DNA from 2 places in the Pseudoalteromonas sp. A22 genome. Region 2 is predicted to be linked to the other one. Evidence: predicted binding sites of a transcription regulator. Region 2 holds the regulator's gene; the other holds the start of a gene.

Region 1 (7,923 bases), 170 kb from region 2:
TTAGGTGGCGCAACGGTAGAGGTTAATGCTAACGTGGCAAAAATCTCAGCGGTTGGCATCGGGATGAAATCTCATTCAGGTGTTGCTGGTCTCTTTTTTATGGCATTGGCCGAAGAAAATATTCACACTCTATTAGTATCTACATCAGAGATAAAAATCTCGGCACTGGTAGAAGAAAAATATTTAGAGCTAGCTGTACGGGCTTTACATGCCAAATTCGAATTGGAAAGTACTGAGTAAAAGAAGTTTTTGCTTACTTTTCTAGGAACTTTTATTTAAAATGGATTTGACGCGGAATCTTTTAAATTTTGGAATAACAGGAGCAAGAGAATGCTAATACTAACTCGTCGAGTAGGTGAAACCCTGATGATTGGTGATGAAGTGACTGTAACAGTACTAGGTGTTAAAGGTAACCAAGTACGTATTGGTGTAAATGCGCCTAAAGATGTTTCAGTTCACCGTGAAGAAATTTACATGCGAATTCAGGCTGAGAAATCTAGCCCGGGCAATATGTAATTGACCAAATATTGAATTACGATGTTAGTTAACATAGTTTGACTGGCATAAAAAACCCCGCCACTGCGGGGTTTCTTATTTCTGGCTCTGCCCAGACAAAAAAGCAATCGCTTCTTCGTTAAGTCCAGATTTACTGATATAGCTCGGTTTGTTTTGGTGAAATACCAAAAAACCTCTACTCGTTTCAACGAGTTTATCTAAGTCGTCAAATGGGTAAGAAAATTCGGCATGTGTCGCTTTGGTGCTAATACCAGTTTTAGTGATTGAAACTTTGACGACATTGCCAGCAGCGCGAGAATACGACTGTCTTATCACCCACCAAGCTTTACGATAGTAGAAAGCGACGCATTCAACCACAGCCAATAGAATAAGAAAGTTCCCGACGTAGTGCTCCTGCAACCCGTAAATAGCAAACAGCCCCAATGCAATTAGCAGTACAAGCAAGCCATATTTCGGCTTAACAGCAAGTCCATTGGCTTCAGATTCTTCAAAACACTCTCGATAATAGGCTTTATCTAACTTAAATTGGCTTTGAAAAGATAAATTTTCATTTTGTTCAAGGGAGGGCATAGACGTTCGTTGTGGTAAAAATTTCCCATTATTATACCCATCTATATTGAAAAAGCTGTAACGCGAATAAATTGTTTGCAGTTCCTTTTTGCTATATCCAGCGAAATACGCGCCATACAGTATGACGTTTACGTAAACGTTAATTCTTGGTCAGTCCAATTTACAATTTATCTTGCGTAATCAAAAATCCTTTCTATATTCATTAGGAACTCAGTATTAGTTGGCGCTATTTTGAATATTTTTCATATTTATTACGTTGGTTTTCCATATTTATTAGTGCTTTTCTAGCTAACTCACTGATTATTTGTAAGTTAAGTGTTTTGGTAATACCAATTTACAGCAGGCTTTACAGTGGAACATTTTTTGTTATAAGGTGAATAAATATCTACAAAAAGTGAAGGTTTATACCAGTTCGTTAACATCGAACAGGAAAACCAAACAGCAAGTAAGGGGTAAAAATGGATATTGGAGCGCAGCTACTGCAAGCAGGAAATCTTATGCTGACCGGTATGGTTGGTGTTTTTGTTTTTCTGTCCATTTTGATTTTTGCGATGCGACTGTTGGCCAACTTTGCTGCTCAATTTAAAGAAGTAGAGCCAAGTACCACAAGATCAAAAACAACCAGAGCAACATCGTCACAGGGTGTGCCGCAGGCACATATTGCAGCCATTAGCGCTGCCGTTGCAGCCTACAGAAAAAACAATTAATAGGGGTTTTGCATGTCACAGTTAAAGCTAACCGAATTAGTGCTGCGCGATGCGCATCAGTCATTACTCGCCACCAGAATGCGCTTGGAAGATATGCTTCCTATCGCTGAGAAGCTCGACAATATGGGCTACTGGTCTGTTGAATCATGGGGGGAGCAACCTTCGACTCGTGTATTCGCTATTTAGGCGAAGATCCATGGGAGCGGATCCGTGCACTGAAAGCTGCAATGCCAAAAACCAAACAGCAAATGCTACTGCGTGGTCAGAATCTATTGGGCTATCGTCATTATGCTGATGATGTTGTCGAAAAGTTTGTTGAACGTGCCCACCATAACGGGGTAGATGTATTTAGAATATTCGATGCAATGAACGACGTGCGCAACTTAGAAACGGCTATTAAAGCGGCCATCAAAGTGGGCGCGCATGCGCAGGGCACGATTTCGTACACCGTAAGCCCTGTTCATACGCTGGAAATGTGGCTCATGCAGGCCAAGCAGCTCGAAGACTTAGGCTGTCATTCCATTTGTATCAAGGACATGGCTGGATTACTGAAACCCTATGATGCCGAAAAGTTAATCTCTGGGCTTAAAGCGTCCGTCTCTATTCCTATCGCAATGCAGTGCCATGCAACCACAGGGCTCAGTACTGCAACTTATCAAAAAGCCATAGATGCGGGTATCGATATGCTCGATACGGCGATATCTTCTATGAGTATGACCTATGGCCATAGTGCAACAGAAACTATCGCGGCGATTGTGGAAGGTACAGAACGTGATACAGGGCTTGATTTACTGGAGCTAGAAGAGATCGCAGCCTATTTCCGTGAGGTGAGAAAGAAATATGCAGCTTTTGAGGGTAGCTTAAAAGGAGTAGATGGTCGTATTCTATCTGCACAAGTGCCTGGTGGCATGTTAACAAATATGGAAAATCAACTGCGAGAGCAAGGTGCAGGTGACAAGCTTGACGCAGTACTAAAAGAAATTCCAAGTGTGCGTAAAGAACTTGGCTACTTACCGCTGGTAACACCAACCTCACAGATTGTCGGGACGCAAGCGGTATTAAACGTACTTACCGGTGAGCGTTACAAGTCTATAACCAAAGAAACTGCTGGCGTGCTGAAAGGCGAATATGGAGCGACACCAGCGCAAGTCGACCAAGCTTTGCAACAACGCGTGCTTGAAGGCGCAGAGCCTATTACCTGCCGTCCTGCAGACTTAATTGAACCTGAGCTGGATAGTTTACAAAGCGAGTTAGTCGCCACTTCAAAAGAGGAGCAAATTACCTTAGCCGACGAGGTTATTGATGATGTGCTTACCTATGCATTATTCCCGCAGATTGGCCTTAAATTCCTGAAAAATCGCAATAATCCAGATGCGTTTGAGCCAAAACCGACGCTTGTTGAAAGCAAAGAGCAAAAAGCTGCAGCGACGCCTGCTAAAGCCAAGTCATCAACTAGTGAGCGTTACAGCGTAAAAGTGGATGGCAAAGTATACGATGTGGTGGTTGCGCCGGGTGGAGAGTTACAAGAAGTACAAGTCAAAGACAGTGAGCTTATTCCTCAGTCAACCTCGGTAAGCTCCAGTGAAACTTTGAATGCGCCACTTGCTGGCAACATCTTTAAGCTTATGGTGCGCGCAGGAGATGAGGTGCAAGAAGGCGATGTGGTACTCATCATGGAAGCCATGAAAATGGAAACCGAGGTGCGCGCAACACACAGTGGGCAAGTCGCGGAGCTACTCGTCTCTGAAGGCGACTCCGTCAGTGCTGGCGATGCCATCATGTCTTTAGCATAAGGATGTCGTGATGGAAGGGTTACTTAATTTATGGCAAGCAACAGGACTTGCCAACTTCACCGTGCCTGCACTTTGTATGATGGCTGTGGGCTGCGGACTTTTGTATCTTGCGATCGCCAAAGGCTTTGAGCCGTTGCTATTGGTGCCTATTGGCTTTGGTGCCATACTCACGAATATTCCTGTCGCTGGGCTTGCCGATCCTGGTGGGCTTTTATACTACGTGTATTACATAGGTATAGACAGCGGAGTATTCCCCTTACTGATCTTTATGGGGGTGGGGGCGATGACGGACTTTAGTGCTTTGATAGCTAACCCCAAGATGCTGTTGCTTGGTGCCGCAGCTCAATTTGGGATCTTTGCCACCTTGTTTGGGGCTATATTGCTGAACTATATTCCGGGCTTTGAATTTACCCTGCAAGACGCCTCTGCAATCGCCATTATTGGCGGTGCAGATGGTCCAACTGCGATCTTCCTCGCGTCTAAGCTTGCACCAGAGTTACTAGGGGCAATTGCGGTGGCAGCCTATTCGTATATGGCGTTGGTGCCAATTATTCAACCACCAATCATGAAAGCACTCACGACGCAAGAAGAGCGCCAGATTGCGATGCCACAGCTGCGCCATGTATCAAAAACCGAGAAAATCCTCTTTCCTCTGGCGGTACTGGGTCTAACGATACTGTTTTTACCTGCTGCAACACCTTTGGTTGGTATGTTCTGCTTGGGTAACTTGATGAAAGAGTGTGGTGTAGTAGACCGCTTGAGTAAAACGGCGCAAAACGAGTTGATTAATATCACCACCATTTTCCTCGGTTTGGCGGTGGGCTCAAAGTTGGCAGCTGATCAATTCTTAACGGTTGAGACGTTGGGGATTTTAGCACTAGGTGCCGTGGCATTTGGAATTGGTACCGCAGCAGGTGTATTAATGGCTAAAACCATGAATAGATTTAGTGATACCCCCATTAATCCGTTAGTTGGCGCTGCTGGGGTATCCGCAGTCCCGATGGCGGCGCGTGTGGTCAATAAGGTTGGCCTTGAAAGCAATCCGCATAATTTCTTGCTGATGCATGCGATGGGCCCCAATGTCGCGGGTGTATTAGGCAGTGCGGTTGCTGCTGGTATTTTGCTTGCATTGGTAGGCTAATTTACACTTCTCCAACCATTTGCGTGGCGATTTTAGGTTGCCGCGCATTTTTTAGACCTATAATACAAGCTCAATTGGGGAAATAAGACGGTAGTAAGTTTTGTTGTCACTTTGATGCTTTTTGGTATCAAATTGTTTAAAAAAAGTCTTTTTTGTTTCTATTAGGGGGTTGTTCTTTTGTTTTTCTTGTGTATTGTGTTACTTGAATATAACAATGAAAATAAGGAAGTAACATGAAACTAACTATTAAAAAAACAAATTTAAAAAGCTTATTAGGTAAAGAGATCGCAGCGGCTCAAACTAAAGATGTTGCAGGCGCAAGAGGGACTGATACTTTAACAGGACTAATGGCATGTAATCCAGCTCCAACAGGTAAGCATTACTGCATCCCTCCAAAAGATATGGTTTAAGAGCTACGGCTCATCTGAACTCATTCAGATTACAATTCTATTACGCCTGATGTGAAACTATGTTAGGCGTATATACAACTAATGACTAAGCTATAGAAAACATAACAATTCACTCTCCCACACGTGTTTAACACCAAAAAATCGATTTCTGTTATTTAGCCGTTTGACGTTTCATTTCGCTGGACTTTATATTCTTAAACTTGATAGTCTTTCGTCACTTTTAATTAACATGAACAACTTCAGATGAAGTTTTTAGCTCCTTTCTTATTTTTGTTACCCTGTGTGACAGTTGCAATGGAAACATCGACTTTAGTGGTAACGCCGATAGCAGAGCATGTTTATAAACATGAATCTTCGCTACACGTTGAACCTTGGGGGTTAGTGGCAGGCTCTGGGCTGATTGTGGTCGACGGTCAAGATGCTTACATTGTTGATACACCTTGGACCGAGCAAGACACAGAAGCACTGCTATTGTGGGCCGAGGACCGCAAGCTCAATATTAAAGGGGCGGTGGTCACGCATTATCATCAAGATGCAAGCGGTGGCCTAGCGGTATTAAATAAACATCAGATCCCAACCTATGCATCAGCCCAAACTAACCATCTATTAGCCCAAAAACACAGCGCTATCGCGTCACATAATTTGCCGCAAGCCTCAGCAGCGATAAAGTCAGGTGTCGTTGAAACCTATTACCCAGGTGCAGGACACTCGAAAGATAATATTGTCGTGTGGCTGCCACAATCTAAGATTTTATTCGCAGGATGCTTTGTGAAAAGTGTGGTGAGTAAAAATTTAGGTAACTTGGAGGATGCTTCGGTTGATGAGTGGCAAGCGTCTATACACAAGGTATTGAGCCGATATCCGGAAGCAAACATGGTTATTCCAGGGCATGGTAAAGAAGGGGATTTATCTTTGTTGCACCATACCGTTAAGCTAATCAAAATCGAGCAATCAAAAGGTAAATAAAGGACTGACATGAAATTTATTCCGTTTCGTAATTTACGCTGTCCGGGTTTAGAAACTGCGCTGTGGTATTGTCGCTTGTTGTTTTTAACGGGCGTAGCCTTGATAGTGCTTGGGGTTATCAAAGAGGGGATTGCAATCTATCATTGGCTAATCGCCATGATAGAGAATGGCGACGCGCCAATAAAAGCAGCCTATATCTATGACTTAGATTTGCTTTCCCACCCAAACTTTCATTTGATCATTGTTGGAGTGGTGAAGATCTACTTCTCCTGTGGCCTCGCGATTAAACTGAAAACAATGTCCCATGAGCAGGCGTTACAAAAATAACGAATACCACGTAAAGGAGTCTCATAGAGGAGTTTCTCAGAGAAATTTCTTAGACCCTTTTACGCGGCAGAGCTACTATTTAAAAATTAATACTCCAGCTGTCCGCCATTTTGGATAAAGGCGACATATTCGTTCCAAACATCTTCAACACTTCGGCCCAAGATATGTTGAAATGCTGCATCAAATGACCAAGTATAATTGCCCATATCTTTCGCCGCTTTATTAAACTTGTAGATAAACTCAGAGTCGTGCTGTTGTTTGACGTAATGTAAGAAAAACCCAGTTGTGGTGTAGCCACTAAGCCAGCGTTTAGCGTTGATGATATCTGGTGAGCGTGACTTATGAAAACCAGCACCGATCCGCACGGCATCAGCTAGACCTTCGGTGTATGCCCAGTTTGCCTTGCCATCACCATAGCTGTCATGAGTCAGCGGCGAGTTATTGTAACCATGGGTGACTTCGTGGAATAAAATGCCGTCGATTTCATCACGGATCACGGCATCGTTGTTATTATTATCGCGATAAATACGTTCTAAGTGCGCGGTGCTAACGACGATAGTCATCTCACCCGAACCGTCTTGCCCCATCTTATAGGCAACGAAATCCTTACCCCAATGATCTTTGGCTCTCAACTCAAACTGCAATTTTCTAAAACGCTGGGATTCACTGGCGTCGCGGTATAGCACTTTTGCTACATCCACACAGCGTTCGGCCATGTGTGCAGCTGGGTTTGGTATGATCCGTTTAAATAATGCCGAGCCTTGTGTTTCAGGGTTTACATCAACAAAGTTTACTTCCGGACGTTGCCATGTGTCGTTTGGTGGTGTGCTATCGCTACTGACGGCTAATTCATAATTGGCGCTTTGGAAACCGTATACAGAAACATAAACCGGCGCATTTGAGCTTATATCGCAGCGCTCGTTGGAGCTGGCATCATTGATACTTTGGCAGTCATAACTTGCGGTGGTCGGTTGGCTATTTGCTTTTAGGTATAGATCTGCATCACCGCTACCAGTCAAGGTTGCTGTGATAGGAGCTGAGCTTGTAAATGGCCCAAAATGTGCCCATTGGCCAGGGGTAACGCTGCCATTTTGGTTAAATGGCAAGGTTGTACCACCGTTTGCCGGAGCACCGATAAATTCGATTTCTGCAAGCTGTAATAAATTGGCACCTTGCGTTGCGGTGACATTTAAGCGCACAAAGCGGTACGCTTGATTGGTACTGACATTGAACTGCTTAGTTTGATGTCTCGAAGCAAAACTTTGATTGTTTTGCGAATCTATAGTAAACCACACTTGACCGTCTTGAGAGCCTTGAAGCGTCCAATTTTTGGGATCTCTTTGTGGCGCATCGTTCGCAGAAGTGAGGGTGTAAGCTGTTAAATTCACCGCTTCGCTAAACGCATAACTTATCCAACCGGAAGCTGAAAAAGTAAGCCACTTGCTGTAGTGGTTATTATCAAATGCGTTGACTTTGCCCTCATAGGGTTGGTT
Region 2 (7,923 bases):
GCGCGCAGCCAGCTGCTTAACAGGCGGCATTTGTCCGCAAGTTTAGTCAAATGTGCTAATGAGTCTTCAAGCTGTTGCCAAACGCCTTTGGCCTTTGCCATGGAGATAAACTGCTCGCTGGTGTGTTTTGCAGGTGAAGCCAAGTCAAATTGTCTCGGCTTAACTTGCTTGGCAAGGGCTTTAATTAAGTAAGTTGCGCTTAACTCGCCTGAAAAGCGGTGTAGCTCGGTTAAATAGTTCGATAAATTTTGTTGGCAAAATGCTGCGATTTTTTCACTTAATTCTTTGCTTAGCTGTTGGCTAAAACTATGGTCATCTAACTTCGTTGCCATCAGCTCTGCTTGTGTGGCCTGAAACGCCAATTCAGCTAGCTCAGCCTTGCTTTGTTGAGTATAAAATAGCTGTGCCGCAATTCGACAGCTGGCAGGGTAGACGAGTAACTCAAGCTGTCGTTTTTGTTTTAGTAAATTTGCTAAGATCAGGCTGGCATCTTGATCATGAATGCCTTTTTCATAGCCTTCTTGATATCTGGGTTCTGCAAATTTTTGTACGATAGGCAGTAAACTTCCCTCATCAACGGCAAGTTCTAGATCTGCTTGGCTAAAGTCGTTGCCGTCTTGCTCTGCAGCTGCTAATACTTGAGCTGCAAGGTATTCGCCTCGATATAAGTGACGATTTTCTGAGATCAGGTTTTGCTGCCAGTACGTGCTTGCGTCATTGAGTTGTTGATTGACCTTGGCGTCAGGGATGGTATCAAAATACTCAGTGCCAGTGAGGTGTAACATCAGCTGTTCACCACGAGGTAGCAAAGTCAAATCAAGGATTTGTTTATTGAAACTAAACGCATGTTTGCCGACTTTAACGGTATTGCCACCATCAATGTAAATATCTTGCTTATCTCGCAAAGCGCGGATCGCTTGATCTTTGCAGGCCTTGAGTTTGGCTTGAATATCATCCGCCTTCACTTCATCGCTTAGGCTTTTTAGCTCTTGCGTTAAATCGCGAAGCTTGCCAATCATAGGGTCGGAGGCAAAATAGCTATTGATGTCATCTAAGGTTTTAAAACTTTGCGAGCGTCGTGTTACCCCCTGTAAAATACGCTCGGCTGCGTTTGCTAGGCTCAGCGCGCGGCGCTGTCTTTCGTCAATGAGCTGCTGTTTGTGCGCCTCAAAGCTTTCATAAACGTCATCACGTTTAGCCAAGATCTCCGTTAAAAACTCATCATACTGACTAAATTGAGACTCGAGCTCTTCTAATTGGATAAGTAAGCGAGAGAGCTGGTCGTCACATTGCTCTGGGGTTTTGGCAGCGCTTAGACCGCTGGTAATACTTTGGCTGAAAAGCTTAAAACGAGCCGCGAATTCGGCTTTTGCTTCAACACTGCCCACGCTCTTTTTCTGAATTTCTAACGCTGCTTTGGCGCGGTTTACTTGACCATAAATGGCGCTGACATCTTCCAAAATTTTAGTGCGAATGCGGCTATCGTCAATGTCGAGATCCAGCATGGTATGGTTGAGCAGATCAAGTTCAGCGCTCAAGGTTTCCAAGGTCGCCAAAAAGCGGTTAAGCTCGGTGACACTCTCTGTTTGTGCTCTGGCTTGCTCTAAGGAGTCTAGCTGCTCGTAGTAGGGCGCCAAAGCACTATCTTGCTGCAAAAACTCCGCGGTTTTATGGCTTAAACTCAAGGTTTGCTCATCAATCTGCTGCTGCATAGAAGATAGCGCGTCAAGATTGATATACTTCACTTCTTCAAGGCTTATCACTTTGCCTTTTAAGCGTTTGAGAGATTCTAAGCTCTGGACAAACTGCTCCGCTGTTTTAAAGCTATCTGGTCTCACCTCGCGAAGCACATCTTGCATGGCTTGCTCTATTTCGGTTTCTGCGCGCCGAGCGTCGGCCTCAATTTGGCTTACCTTTTCAAATTCGTCTAGTACCTGCTCCGAGGTTTCAAAAATTTCATGTAGTTTTGCTGTGACATCCGCAAAGTCCGCTTCAGCAAGCCAATGATAGCGGTCTAAAATACTGCGGGTGAGGGCAATTAAATCTTCATAATGAAAGACCGTGGGGCTTTGTTCGTTAATGGCCTTGAACACACTGTATAAATCAGAAATAGCGCGTACTAAATCCGGGTTGCCGATCCGGCCAAATAAGCCTGTTGCGCGAGGGGCTTGTGCGGCAAACTCGCTGCCACAAAATGGGCTTTGCCAGATCTGAATAGGGTGCACGCGCTCAGGCTCAGGCTCTGCTTTAAAGGTTAGCGTTAAGCCATCATCGTAAATACCATAGCCATGACAATAAATAGGGTTTTGCAGGTTTTTCTCAATAATATTGTAAGAGAAAAGTGCGTAACGACCTTCGTTTGGTTCGTAGAAGATATACAGTACATCTTCACCATTGGGTGATTTGATCTGGCGATGGAAAATTAAATCGTCCAGTTGGTCGTCAAAATAGCGTGTTTGCCCAGATTGTAAATAATAGCCACCAGGAAAAATAATTCCTTGGTTCTCAGGTAATTGAACACAGGCACCGCCCAAAGCATCTTGGCGCAATACCTGCTGGGTGCGGCAATTATAAATAAAATAACGCCACTGTTTTTCACGGTAGGGAAGTAACTTTAACAACACCATTTCGCCAACTTCGGCAAAACGTAAATCGCAATCTGCGAGTGATTGACTGGCGTCATCAACGGCTTCTTGATAAATACCTTCACCGCTTTGGGTATTGTTTTCTATTTTTACGGTGAGTTTGCCACCCGACACTTCAATAAACACTTTGTCGTTTACATTAATGTGTGGGTGACGGCCTTCGACGTGATCGGCGCGATCGGTTTTTTGCCATTCAAAGTCAAAGTTTTCCACTTCGCCTAGGTCACGCTCACCTCGATTATCAATATAATCTAAGGTTTCGTCTTTGGCGATTTGCCAGCGAAACACACGGACATCAGAGAGCTTTTCGCCAATCTGAAATAGTGCAAAAAGCTTGTTTGATTTAACAAATAGGTGTTGTAGACGGGTGTCTTTGTAATACGTGTATAGTTCGTCAAAGTCCCGTAAGAAACGTTGGTCAGTGAGGAATTTGGTTTCTTGCGGGTAAGGCTCTATTTCGTAATGGTCTTCTTGCAAGTGTAGCTTTTGTACGGTGAATACATCACTGACTTGGGTATTTTGTTTAAGCCCCATAAAGACATTATAAGCAAAGATAAGCTTGTCGCCGATCAGCACAATGTCGCGCGGTACGCAGTTATGCTCAGTACGAACTCTTGCTCGACCTTTCACTTTAAGCTCGGTGCTGCCAAAAGTGTCAACACGCTGTTGGTTGAGTTTATCTATCTGACTTTTCAGTTCACTGCCAAAGTTACTAAGCCGGCGTTTAATCAGTTGATAAGAGTCTTGTTCGAGCGTTCGCTCTGGCGCTTGTTGTGTTGCTTCCGTCATTCTATGCTTTCCTATGTGCGCTGTCGCAAATGGGGGAGAGGAGCCAAGCAGATTGACTCCTCAGGGTTAATTACTCTAGTGGTTCGCTTTGTTTAGTGCCATTTAACGAGCCGCCAAGTAACTTGAGTAGCTGCTGTTTGTCCGCATCTGAGCTATTGCTTAGCTGTTGGAAGAACTTACTCATGTTGATGTTTTTTAGCGTTTCCGACGACGCATTAGCACCAGCCAATACCCCTTTTAGGTCGTCCATCAAATTACGCTCACCGTTTAGGTGATCTTTAAATACGGTTTGTACCGTCTTACTTTCGCCGACTAAGCCGTCAATTGACTTGCCCACTGTGATGGCATTCATAAACTGATTAAAGAACTGGCCATCGCCACCCATAAAGTTGATATCAGCACCGCTCAGTGCTTTACCTAATACTTCAGCCTGACTTGCAGAAACCTGCTTGTTCGCTTCGATACTCGCAAGCGTCAGCTCTTTCTGTTGGTTTAACTGTAGCGTGAAGCCTTCGTATTCACGGGCGTCTTTATCCATCTTATTCAGTGCTTCCAGCTTCTCTGTAAGACCTTTGGCTTCTGCTGACATCTTACGTTCAAGGTTGATAGCTTCTGCTTCACCTTGTTTTTCAATTGCCTCAGCCATTGCTGATTGAACCTCAGCTTCTGCCAAACCAATTTCACGTTTGCCTTGCGCTTCGGCTTCACTTTGCTTCTTGGTTGCCTCTGCCATTGCTGCTTGTACTTCGGCTTCGGCGCGGCCAATATCACGTTTACCTTGTGCTTCCGCTTCTAGTTTTTGCTGTAGCACTTTAGCGTCTGTTTCACCCTGTATCGCACTAGCTGCTGCTTTTGCTTTGATGATATCGGCTTCTGCAAGACCAGGCGCTGCTGCTTCAACTTGGGCTGCCTCGGCAAGAATTTTCTTCGACTCTGCGGTTTGGTTCGCAATACGTAATTCTGCTGCGGCCATTTTTTCCATTTCACGGGCTTTAAATTCGGCAGCTTGCTCTTTAGCTTTAGCCGCTTCAATATCTTTAACCAACGCTTCTTCGGCCTCAGCTTGAGCAAGAATAATTTTTGCTTGTTTTTCACGCTCGGCTTCAGCAATACATTGCACGTCTTTGATGCGCTCTTGTTCCTCGGCAACGGTTTTCTCAACGGCAACCCGTTCACGCTGAACATCGGCGATTTCTTTTTGCTCGACTTCCAGTGCTTTGGCTTTTTGGATACGTAAAATTTCGGTTTCACGCTCACGTTCGATAATTTCAATCTGGCGAGAACGCGTGACTTTTTCTTCTTCTATACCGAGTAAGCGAAGACGATTTTGCTCTGCAACATCGATTTCGCGTTGTTTGTTGTGTTCTGCAATTGCAATTGCTTCGTCTGCTTTGAGGCGTGCTTCTTCGGCTTTTAAGCGCTCTTCATGCTTAACACGTTCAGCTTCTGCGGCTTCGCGGGCGCGCACTGATTCGATTTCACGGCGTTGTCTCGCGCTGGCATCTTCTCGTTGACGCTCGACTTCTGCGGCTTTTTCAAAGGCTGCTTGGTTTTGGTTGTCGATTTGCGCTTTTTCATCACATTTAAGCTGGTTAGTTTCCACGTTTTGGCGTGAGGTTTTTTCGGTAATACGGCGAATACCTTCAGCGTCAAGAATGTTATTTGGATCTAACTTGTCGATAGAGGTTTGTTCAAGATAATCAATTGCCACATCCTCTAACGTATAGCCAGATAAATCTTGTCCAATCACTTCTTTAATAGAATCTCGGAACTCATTACGATGTGTAAATAGTTCCTCAAAATTCATGCGCTTACCAACGGTTTTCAAGGCTTCGGAGAATTTTGCCTCAAATAATGCTTGCAAGGTTTCTGGTGCCGATGCGCGAGCACAGCCAACTTGTTTCGCAACGCGTAGGATATCTTCTTTGTTTTCGTTTACGCGAATGTAAAAAGTGATGGCGATGTCAGCACGGATATTGTCTTTACAGATAAGGCCGCTATTTTCACGACGCTCCAATACCATGCGGTTAGTTGAAATATCCATGACTTCCATTTTATGGATCACAGGTAGCACAATGCCGCCCGTTGTCGTGACATCCGGCTCGTTTTTCATCTTGTTGATGATCAATGCCTGACCTTGTTCAACCTTGCGGTAGAACTTTCCAATCAGAAGTAGAATGGCAAAAATAATGACGATGGATATGCCCACGATTGCGAGCACCGGTCCGAGGTTGTTTAGAAATTCCATGTTTTTTCCTGCGTTGCGCTATGTTGTTTGAGTTGGTATTAGCTATGCCAACTCGTTCCTAAATTCCGTTATTTTTCGTACTATTACCAAGGTTTAGCCACAATCGTGTAGCTATGTGTAAGGGTGTCATGTTCGATAAGTAAAGCACTGTCTCCTAGTGTGAAAGTGTTATCTTCATCCGAGCGCACTTCGATAAGTTGCTCCGTTCCTTGAATAAATACTCTGGCTTGACCGAACGTGTTGCTAACCCTTGATGTTGCAATAACGCATTCGAGCCCAACCAGCGCTTGCTTAGAAGTGGTTTCTTGGCTTTCGAAAAAGCGTCGTAATGGCCTTACAATGACGGCTGTGAGTGGTAATGCTGCAATGAGGCTGGCAAGCATAAATACCGTGCCCATCAGGTAGTAAAAAATGCCATTGCCTAGTAGGTAAGCAAAAAACTGTTGCACATAAATACTGATAATCCAGCCCAGCGCGATGATTAAACTCAATGAAATACTCACAGGGACGCCGCCAAAAGCGACTTCCCAAAAAGAACCAGAGCTTGCGCCTTCGGCTTCAATATCAACATCGCCTTCTAAGATATCGATATCAGCAAAACCGAGTAAAGCAATTAACCAGAACAACAGCACTATGAGTAATAGTGTTGAAAAAATAACAGTGGGAAACGTAAATGCAGTATTTAAAAATTCCATTGCTGATCCTAGTTCCTTGTATTTCCTTTTAAGCGGTTAAGTCAGTGAATTGTCCACTCAGCGCCGCAAGGTGTCTTTGTGTTTATCAAGCGGTGAGTTCCGCATCATAGAATGTGAGATGATTGAGTGAAGCGAATAGCGTTCGTGTCCGGTAAGACGGAGACACTGTAGGAAACAAATCCGAGAAGCTAATCAATCAGCTTAAAAACCATCCATGCGTAGTGAGAAAACCTCACATGCGTTTCTAAAGTTGCCACAATTAGACATATTATGTCAAACGTTTTTTGCTGTAAAGATAAGCAATTTATTCTGTTTATCGTGATAGTGGGGAAGCGTGTTCGTAGAAGCTAGAGTATCAGAGTATGTGCTAACCTGTGAGTTAGCACCGATAAAAATAATAGACTAAACGTTATCGAACAGGGTTTTTACTTTATCTAAAGTAACGTCGATTTCAGATACTTTGGCAGGGGCAATAAAAATCGTGTCATCGCCAGCGATGGTACCTAATACGCCATCTGCGGTACCTAATGAGTCAAGTAGCCTCGCAATTAACTGTGCAGCACCGGGACTGGTTCGAATAATAATCATCATTTCGTTGTGCATAATATCAACGACTAACTGACGCAAAGGGCTTTTTGCTGTTGGCACGCTCATTTCAGCGGGTAAGCAGTAAACCATTTCTTGCTTAGCATTACGTGTACGCACAGCACCAAACTTGCTCAGCATGCGCGACACTTTGCTCTGACTGACGTTGTCAAACCCTTGTTGTTTTAGAGCATCAACAATTTCACCTTGAGAGCCAAAGTTTTCTTCTTTTAAAATGGCTTTAAATGTTTTGATCAGTGCTTCTTGTTTTTCTTGCGGCTGCATAGTCTGTCTTCTTTTACGGCTAATCTTTAAATTCTACACAAAACCGCCGAGATTCCCAAATTTGCGCGACCAAAATGGCAGTCGTAAAGCATAAGTGTACAAAGTGTCGCGATCTTTACACTTTTATTTAAGACATTAGTCAAAAAATCTCGAAAATAACCGTGATTAATTTGTGTTTAACAGCGCTTTTCATTATCTTTACTGCACACTCAATTCCACCTTCAAATTATGGAGAATTCAAATGAAAGTTGCTGTATTAGGTGCCGCTGGCGGTATCGGTCAAGCTCTATCTTTATTGCTTAAAAATGGTCTTCCAGCTGGCTCTGAGTTAGCGCTTTATGACGTTGCACCTGTTGTACCTGGTGTTGCAGTTGACTTATCTCACATCCCAACTGCGGTAAAAGTAGCGGGTTATGGTAAAGACGACCTAGACCCAGCTCTTGCAGGTGCTGACGTAGTGCTTATCCCAGCTGGTATGCCTCGTAAGCCTGGTATGGACCGTGCTGACCTATTCAACGTTAACGCAGGTATCATCAAGACACTTGCTGAAGGTATCGTTAGAAGCTGCCCTAAAGCACTTGTTGGTATCATCACAAACCCAGTAAATGGCACGGTACCAATCGTTGCTGAAGTGTTCAAAAAAGCAGGTACTTATGATCCAGCTCGCGTATTCGGT

What was found. The regulator ArgR, encoded in region 2, controls arginine synthesis, uptake and breakdown. The targets are predictions, from matches to a motif close to ANTGAATANNTATTCANT.
Region 1: the regulator ArgR is predicted to act here: its motif matches at 1,459-1,476, upstream of GSF04_RS18180 (OadG family transporter subunit).

What each region holds. Positions count from the first base shown of each region.
Region 1 is NZ_CP047238.1:2,953,838-2,961,760, reverse strand. It holds gene GSF04_RS18195 (aspartate kinase) at 1-240, shown strand, start outside; gene csrA (carbon storage regulator CsrA) at 331-516, shown strand; gene GSF04_RS18185 (YcxB family protein) at 592-1,086, opposite strand; gene GSF04_RS18180 (OadG family transporter subunit) at 1,545-1,793, shown strand; partial or broken gene oadA (sodium-extruding oxaloacetate decarboxylase subunit alpha) at 1,806-3,586, shown strand; gene GSF04_RS18170 (sodium ion-translocating decarboxylase subunit beta) at 3,597-4,727, shown strand; gene GSF04_RS18165 (hypothetical protein) at 4,961-5,137, shown strand; gene bla (subclass B1 metallo-beta-lactamase) at 5,381-6,103, shown strand; gene GSF04_RS18155 (hypothetical protein) at 6,113-6,430, shown strand; gene GSF04_RS18150 (basic secretory protein-like protein) at 6,517-7,923, opposite strand, start outside.
Region 2 is NZ_CP047238.1:3,125,742-3,133,664, reverse strand. It holds gene GSF04_RS18995 (DNA repair ATPase) at 1-3,434, opposite strand, end outside; gene GSF04_RS18990 (SPFH domain-containing protein) at 3,505-5,682, opposite strand; gene GSF04_RS18985 (OB-fold-containig protein) at 5,766-6,377, opposite strand; gene argR (transcriptional regulator ArgR) at 6,780-7,247, opposite strand; gene mdh (malate dehydrogenase) at 7,489-7,923, shown strand, end outside.